DNA from 2 places in the Paenibacillus sp. Z3-2 genome. Region 1 is predicted to be linked to the other one. Evidence: riboswitches for the same ligand, from Rfam matches in the RefSeq annotation. Region 1 holds a riboswitch; the other holds the start of a gene.
The links. A riboswitch is a leader RNA that binds a small molecule or an ion and turns the genes downstream of it on or off. The one in region 1 is predicted to bind S-adenosylmethionine.
Positions count from the first base shown of each region.

Region 2: linked by a shared signal. The riboswitch ahead of mmuP (S-methylmethionine permease) and the one ahead of M1D71_RS24255 (methionine ABC transporter ATP-binding protein) in region 1 are both predicted to bind S-adenosylmethionine.

Region 1 is NZ_CP096397.1:5,417,337-5,421,527, forward strand. It holds gene M1D71_RS24245 (MetQ/NlpA family ABC transporter substrate-binding protein) at 1-502, opposite strand, end outside; gene M1D71_RS24250 (methionine ABC transporter permease) at 578-1,237, opposite strand; gene M1D71_RS24255 (methionine ABC transporter ATP-binding protein) at 1,239-2,273, opposite strand; SAM riboswitch class I at 2,400-2,541, opposite strand; gene M1D71_RS24260 (Cthe_2314 family HEPN domain-containing protein) at 2,684-3,400, opposite strand; gene M1D71_RS24265 (COX15/CtaA family protein) at 3,597-4,191, opposite strand, start outside.
Region 2 is NZ_CP096397.1:5,698,969-5,703,159, reverse strand. It holds gene M1D71_RS25650 (GerAB/ArcD/ProY family transporter) at 1-568, shown strand, start outside; gene M1D71_RS25645 (Ger(x)C family spore germination protein) at 565-1,764, shown strand; SAM riboswitch class I at 1,838-1,939, shown strand; gene mmuP (S-methylmethionine permease) at 2,030-3,442, shown strand; gene mmuM (homocysteine S-methyltransferase) at 3,420-4,191, shown strand, end outside.

The DNA.
Region 1 (4,191 bases):
TGTCTTTCAGGGTAATGACGCCTTCCTTCGCAAGCAACAACAGTGCACGTCCACCATTGGATGGATCATTCGGAATTGCTACTTTTGCGCCATCTGCCAATTCATCCAAAGACTTAATCATTTTGGAGTATCCACCAAAAGGTTCAACATGAACAGGAGTTACAGTAACGAGGTTGAAACCACGTTCTTTATTCTCGGTGTCCAGGTACGGCTGATGCTGGAAGAAGTTTGCATCCAACTTTTCGTCAGCCAGTTGCTGGTTGGGTTGAACATAATCATTAAACGTAACCACTTGTAAACGAATACCTTGTGCTTCCAGCTCAGGCTTGATGCTTTCCAGAATCTCTGCGTGTGGTGTAGGTGAAGCTCCCACTTTCAATTCTACTGTACGCGGAGCTCCTCCTTCATTGTCTGCGCCGCTGTCGGCGTCCTTGTTGTTTCCGCACGCGGCAAGAACCGCAATCAGCATAAGACTAAGTAGAGCAAAAGACCATTTTTTCATGTGTAAAACCCCTTCTCTAATCATTTTTTTCATGTGGCGTCCGCAAGAATGCATATCCATCATGTTATCTATGTGTTATTTCCTGGTGAAAAATGTAACCAAGCGATCTCCAGCCATCTGGAGAATTTGCACTAGAATAATCATCGACACTACGGATATGATCATAATTTCATTTTGATACCGATAATACCCATAGTTAATTGCCAGCGTTCCCAGGCCTCCACCACCAACCATACCCGCCATCGCCGTATACGAGACAAGCGTAACGATAGTGATGGTTATTCCAGCAAGCAGACCAGGAAGTGCCTCAGGCAACAGTACCCGTCTTACAATCTGTCCGGTCGATGCACCCATCGCCTGTGCTGCTTCAATGACACCACGATCCACTTCACGCATTGTTGTCTCTACCAGTCGAGCGAAGTAAGGAGCTGCTGAAATAACTAAAGGTGGGATAACACCAAGCACCCCTGTAGCTGTACCGACGAGTGAACGAGTGAATGGAATAAGAGCGACAATCAATATAATAAATGGGATCGATCGCAAAATATTAACAATCAGGGACAGTATAATGTATACCACCCGTGATTTGGTTGAAGCAGATCGGGCTGTCATGAACAGCAGCACCCCGAGTGGTAAACCAAAGATTACGGTAAACAAGCCTGATACACCCAAAATTTGCAGTGTCTCAATGGAAGCTTTACCAACCTCTTCCCAGCGAACTGTAGAAAAATCCATGTTAACGTAGCACCTCCACATCAAGTCCCTCTGCGGTTAATTCTGATATCGTCCGGTCAATCGCATGGGTATCGCCTTCGAACCGAACGGTCAGCTGCCCATAAGGAACCTGTTTGATCGTAGAGATCGTACCCTGCAGGATCGCAAAATCCACTCCCGTTTTACGTACCGTTCTGGACAAAATCGCTTCATACGTTTTGTTACCCAGAAAGGATATCTTCACAAGTTTGGAAGCAGCACCTGCCTGTAATTTCAAGCCTGCATTCGCCAAAGCAGTCTCTTCAAGGGCAAGTCCAACTTCATGATCACGCATCATAAAGTCCCGCGTAATGGCATGCTGCGGCTTCAGGAATACTTCGGTTACAGGTCCCTGTTCCACTATGCCGCCTTGATGAATGACAGCCACCTTGTCACAGATATTCTGGATGACGTGCATCTCATGTGTAATCAGCACAATCGTCAGGTTGTACTTTTCATTAATGTCGAGCAATAACTTTAGAATCGAATTTGTCGTCTGCGGATCAAGTGCCGAGGTGGCCTCATCACATAGGAGTACATTCGGATCACTGGCGAGTGCTCTTGCAATCCCTACACGCTGTTTCTGTCCACCCGATAATTGAGCCGGATATTTGCTGCTATGGTGCTCCAGACCAACCAGAGCGAGCATTTCCTTCACTTTGCGATCAATTGCTTCCTTGGGCGTATTCACAAGCTTTAACGGAAAAGCTACATTATCATACACCGTTGCCGAGGATAACAGATTAAAGTGTTGAAAAATCATCCCGATCTTGCGTCTCTGTTGCTGCAATTCGGTTTTGTTCAGTTCAGTCAGGTTGATCCCGTCTACCCATACTTCACCCTCCGTAGGGCGCTCCAACAAATTAATGCAACGGATCAGTGTACTTTTTCCCGCTCCAGAATGGCCGATCACTCCGTAGATTTCACCCTTTTGGATGCTCAAATTCAGCTCGGATAGTGCCGTTGTAGATTTTGCCCCTTTGCCGTACGTTTTCGTTAAACCTTTTAATTCAATCAATCGCACTTGCCCCTTTCCAACCACCTACATGTATCTTTACCCGATCTAAAGGAAAACTCCCCTATACATACAAAAAAAGAGCCCTTTGCAGATACAAAGAGGGCTCTTTACGTGAAAGAATATACCTTCTCATCTGCCAAAATCGTGTCTTGCACCATTTTGTAGGAATTAGCACCTAACATCTATAACGAATGACACATGTGTCATGTCGTTACAAATCGGTTGCCGGGCTTCATCGGGCCTGTCCCTCCGCCGCTCTCGATAAGAAATATGCTGTTGTATGTTGTAGGATTCTATAAGTTCATGTAGTTTATGCATTATAATGTGAACGTAACTTCTAACTTCTGAAATATCAGTTATATCCGTGTAACATCGATTGAAACTCAGTATATTCCAAGTATTCCGATTTGTCAAAGGCAATTATTTCTTAGCCATATTTTATTGATATAGCTATAAGAGGCTGTTAACGTTTCACAGACCATATCCACGCCCTGACGCATTTCCTGCACATGTTGATTCAGATCCTCCAATTTCACTTTACCTTGCAACGTCTGATGTAACTGCCACAGATCATCGTGCATTTCGGAGTTCATGTAGTGAATTTCCATATTACGTCGTTTGCGCAGCTTGCTCATCGGCTCACGATAAGAGTCCTTGATCTGAATCAATCGCAGGGCAAGATCATGATGCTCCCTCGCAAAGTCGAACTGTCTTAACACGGTAAAATAAGAAAAATGCGCTTTTGTATTTGAAGTATTCAGCTGGAATATCTCATTCAATACGGTGCCGACTTTATCCAGAATGGCAAAGCAGCGAATGAAGCCATCTTTGTAAAAATAAACATACCGAGCATACTCAGCTTTCTCGGCTAGCGTCATATCGTCCGTCGAACCTGCAACGACCTTTTGTCGAAAATGAGCAGCAGCGAAGCAGCTTTGCTCCAGTTCATCCAGGGAAGAGATAAGCCCCTGGGTCCACACATACAGTTTCCGATAGTCGTGAGTAGGATCATGGTCCACATGCATTTGTCGCTGAAACAGCTCAAGTGTATGCGCCATGGACTCCATTGCTTCTTTCAGCAAACCTTCGTTTACACGTGGCTTTTCTCCCAGCAACGTTCGCAGCATATATAACCTCCTCTTTCCACTCTGCTGATCCATAAAGGTTCATCATATAAACATAATCATTCCGAGTAAACATGTAAACGCTGCATGCCATAGGTTGCCCTGATCCCCCTGACATCAAACAAAGTCCACCTGTCCAATGATGTACATCACTGGATGGTGGACTTTCAATATTGAGCCCAAAGACCAAGAAATGGATCTAGAAACGATTAACCGGGCGATGCAGCTTGTACACCAGGAAACTCATATACGTTAAGATCCCGAACAGTATGGCGATGTCCAGCATATGGGCAAGAGCTACGAACATGTATACTTCCGGACGGCTCATCGTCACCATCATGAAAATACCGATGACCACTTGCATCAGAATCAAAACAACAGATACAACGCCAAGAGTACGCATTTCCTTGTTATCCGGATGATTACGATACGCGAAGTGACCCAGAATTGCAATAACAATCACTAAAGACGCAGCTGCTGCACGGTGAGCAAAAGCAACCGCTACCCCGCCTGAAAGCTCAGGAATAATCTGCCCGTTACAGAGCGGAAATCCGGAACAACCACCGGCAGAATCCGTGTGACTCACAAATGCGCCTGTGTATACCACGAGATACGTATAGATCGTGGAGAACCAGACCAGATTTCTGAATTTTTTACTGACCCGAGGATATTTATTCAGACGCTCCAATCCACCATCTTTTGCTTCCTGCCTTATGCCCAATGCCATCATAAGCGAACTGGCAAAGGCAATCAGCGCAAAGCCGAAATGAAGTGCCATAACTGCTGAAGATTGG
Region 2 (4,191 bases), 280 kb from region 1:
CGGAGAGGGAGTCATGCCAGTTATCAAAGGATTGAAACCTTCGCTGCTGGCATATACGGGGTACGAAGTCATGTTTGTTATGACTGCTTATATGAAAAATCCAAAAAAAAGCAATGCCGCCATGAGCTGGGGCATGTTCATATCCACAATGATTTACCTAATTACGGTGGTGATGGTTGTAGGTAGTCTTTCTCTTGACGGGATTAAGACGCGGACTTGGCCAACGTTGGATTTGGTGAGAAGTTTTGAGATACAGGGTTTGATTTTCGAGCGTTTCGAATCCTTGCTACTGGTCATCTGGATAATGCAGATCTTCTCGAGCTTTACGATCACACACTATTGCGCTTCGGTGGGCATTCGCGACTTATTTCGTACGAAGAAGATCAAGGTCATTATGTATGCTCTTCTGCCGTTAATTTATCTGACGGCATTGATGCCCAAAACCGTGGATGAAACGTTTGCACTGGGTGATATGCTGGGCAATTCATCCGTACTTCTATTTGCCATTTTACCCCTGTTGCTGCTGATACTAAGTCTGGTTCGTAAAAAAGGAGGCAAACATGCATGATTCGTTTCCGTATGCTTTTACGTATAGCCTTTGTGTTGTGTGTTCTTTTGTTGATATCCGGATGCTGGAGCAGTCGGGAGGTAGAGGATCTAAGTGTCTATGTTGGTCTCGGGATCGATGTCGGAAAAGAAACGGAATTTGAGAAGAATATCGCCGCTCAGGGAGGAACGTATTCCAAGCAAAACAATATAACTGCTACGGTACAGATTGCTCCGGGCAGCTCCAGCAGCAAAAAAGGCGAACAGTCCGGATCACCTGGTTCTGGTAAGACTTCATATTCCAATGAACAGCTGACCGGAGATTCCTTGCTGCAAATCTTTCGTCAGTTTGCATTAAGACGAGATCGTCCGCTCATCGGACATCATCTGAAGGTCATCGTCATCTCCAAGGATATAGCCAAAAAGTATGGTCTGGACCAACTGCTGGATTTTGTACTTCGGGATAACGATATTCGTCCAAACTGTCTCGTTCTGATTAGTCATCATCGTGCCCTGGATGTGCTCACTTCGGAGGACCCTTCTCAAATTCCAGCATTTTATCTCACAAGCATTACCGACAATTCATACTTGTCCAACAAAATCCTGGACCCCGTTTTGCTCTCCAAATTAGATGCCCAAATGCAATCCGGTTCTAGCTTTTTACTTCAAAATGTACTGAGCAATGGAGAGGATAAGTTCTCTGGTGGCAGTATCTTTGATGGAAAAACGACCAAATTCCTCGGGGAACTCAGCCAAACCGATCTGGAAGGGCTATCGTGGATCAGACCTAAAGAAAAGGGAGGCGTATTGAAAACATACAACAAAGAGGGTTTCACCGTTGTATATGAAATGAAGAAGAAGAAAACAAAAGTGATTCCCAAGGTGGTTGGCAATGATATTTCATTCCACGTGAAAGTCGATTCCGAAGGCTGGTTGATGGAAGATTGGCGTGCTCCCGAAGAAGAGGAAAAGGGGGCCTATCTCAGGGAACTGGAAAAAGAATTTTCTGAATTGGCGGAACAACAGATCCGTCAAGTGTTATACAAACTTCAGCATACCTACAAAGTGGATGTTGCGGATTTTCGGGACAGCTTGCGTATTAAAGAACCTAAAACATGGAAGAAAGTCAAAGATGATTGGGATAACATTTTTAGTACCGTACCAATTACGTACGATGTGAAGACCACTATCACCAATCTCGGATCTTCTACCGAATAGCGAGGAGGGTGGCCAATTAGTATTAAAATGTTGACACATTCATGATAGATCGCTATATTTATAAAAAATCATTTTCTTATCCAGAGAGGTGGAGGGACTGGCCCTTAGAAGCCTCAGCAACAGATCTGAAGGATACTGTGCTAATTCCAGCGGGTGAAAGCCTGATAGATAGGAGCGTTTGTTTTTATTTGTCAGTAACGGCGCACTCTTTAGGAAGAGTGGGTCTTTTTTGTTTTTCTGGATGAAGAAGTAGGGAGCAACAGGTATGGATAACAACAACGACAAAGGACATTTTCAGCGGAAAATGCAGGCACGGCATGTGATCATGCTCTCTCTCGGTGGAGTGATTGGAACAGGATTATTCCTAAGCTCGGGTTACACGATTCAACAGGCGGGACCCCTGGGAACCATTCTGTCCTATCTGATCGGGGCGATCGTCGTATATCTGGTTATGCTCTGTCTCGGTGAACTGTCTGTTCATATGCCAGAGACGGGGGCATTTCATAGCTATGCTGCCAAATATATCGGACCAGCAACAGGCTACACGGTGGCCTGGTTGTACTGGTTAACCTGGACCGTTGCACTGGGTTCCGAATTCACAGCCGCCGGACTGCTGATGCAGCGCTGGTTCCCATCGGTCAACGTATGGATATGGAGTGCCATTTTTGCGTTGATGATTTTTCTGTTCAATGCATTAACAGTAAAATTATTCGCGGAATCCGAGTTCTGGTTCTCATCTGTGAAAGTAGTGACGATCGTAGTCTTTATAATTATCGGTGGCGCAGCCATGTTCGGGTTCATTCCGATGGCGGATGCTGAACCGGCTCCGTTTTTATCGAATATTACCGCATCCGGGTGGTTTCCCCATGGGGCTACAGCGATATTGATGACCATGCTTGCTGTAAACTTTGCATTCTCGGGCACCGAGTTAATCGGCATTGCTGCCGGGGAGACCGAGAACCCGGAGAAGACGATACCCAAAGCCATTCATACGACGCTCTGGCGTTTGGTTATTTTCTTCATCGGAACGATTGTTATCTTGTCTGCCTTGCTACCTATGTCGGATGCCAGTGTACTGCAAAGTCCATTTGTAGCAGTAATGGAACGAGTGGGTGTGCCGTATGCAGCAGACATTATGAACTTTGTTATTCTGACGGCGATTCTCTCTGCAGCCAATTCAGGCCTGTATGCTTCGTCACGGATGCTCTGGTCTCTGGCTGATAAACGAACGATCTCTCCATGGTTTGCCAAATTGACCAAACGCGGTGTGCCATTGAATGCACTCCTGATCAGTATGGTTGGTGGTGCGCTGGCCTTGCTGTCCAGCATCATTGCGCCAGGTACCGTGTATATTACACTGGTTTCTATTTCGGGTCTGGCTGTTGTTGCGGTATGGATGAGCATCAGCGCTTCCCAATACATGTTCCGCAGACAATATATCCGGGAAGGCCACGCGGTCAAAGATCTGGTGTACCGCACACCGCTATACCCGGCGGTACCGATTATTTCATTTATATTATGCCTGGCTTCATGCATAGGTATTGCCTTTGACCCGACACAGCGGATTGCGCTGTATTGTGGGATTCCATTTATCGCAGTGTGTTACGCAGCCTATTATCTGACAGAACGTGTGAATAAGAAAAGAGGACAAGTACATGACGCTAGCACAACAGAATAACCCCATAGAAGAGATCCTGCGTGAACATCCGGTCATGATTCTGGACGGAGCGCTGGCGACCGAACTTGAACAGCATGGATGTGATCTGGACGATCCGCTCTGGTCTGCTCGTGTATTAATTGAGAATCCGGATGTTATCGTTCAGGTTCATGCGGATTATTTTCGAGCAGGAGCCGACTGCGCGATTACATCCAGTTATCAAGCGACAGTGGATGGCTTCAGCAAGAGAGGAATCGGAGAGCAGGCAGCGTTGGACCTGATCCGCAAGACGGTGAAACTGGCTGCACAAGCGAGAGATGACGTATGGGCAGAAGTGCAGGACAGTATAGTTGAGAACACGGAAGTTAAACCGGAGGGCAATTCTTCCTTGTTGGATACGCAACAACAAACGCCTGTTGTCCCAGAGAAATGTGCCCTGGTTCGGCCGCGACCGCTCGTTGCCGCATCCGTTGGACCCTACGGTGCATACCTTGCTGATGGATCGGAGTACATTGGTCATTACGGCGTCACAGATGAGACCTTGGCTGAATTCCATCGTCCGCGTATAGCGGCGTTGCTTGAAGCGGGTGCTGATATTCTGGCATTGGAGACCATTCCATCCTTGCAGGAAGCACAGGTGCTGGTTGATTTGCTGAAGGAGTTTCCTCATGCATATGCCTGGTTATCTTTTTCTTTAAAAGACGGGACAAGCATCAGCGAGGGCACAGCGCTTGAGTTATGTGCACAGACGTTTGGTTCCGAGCCACAGA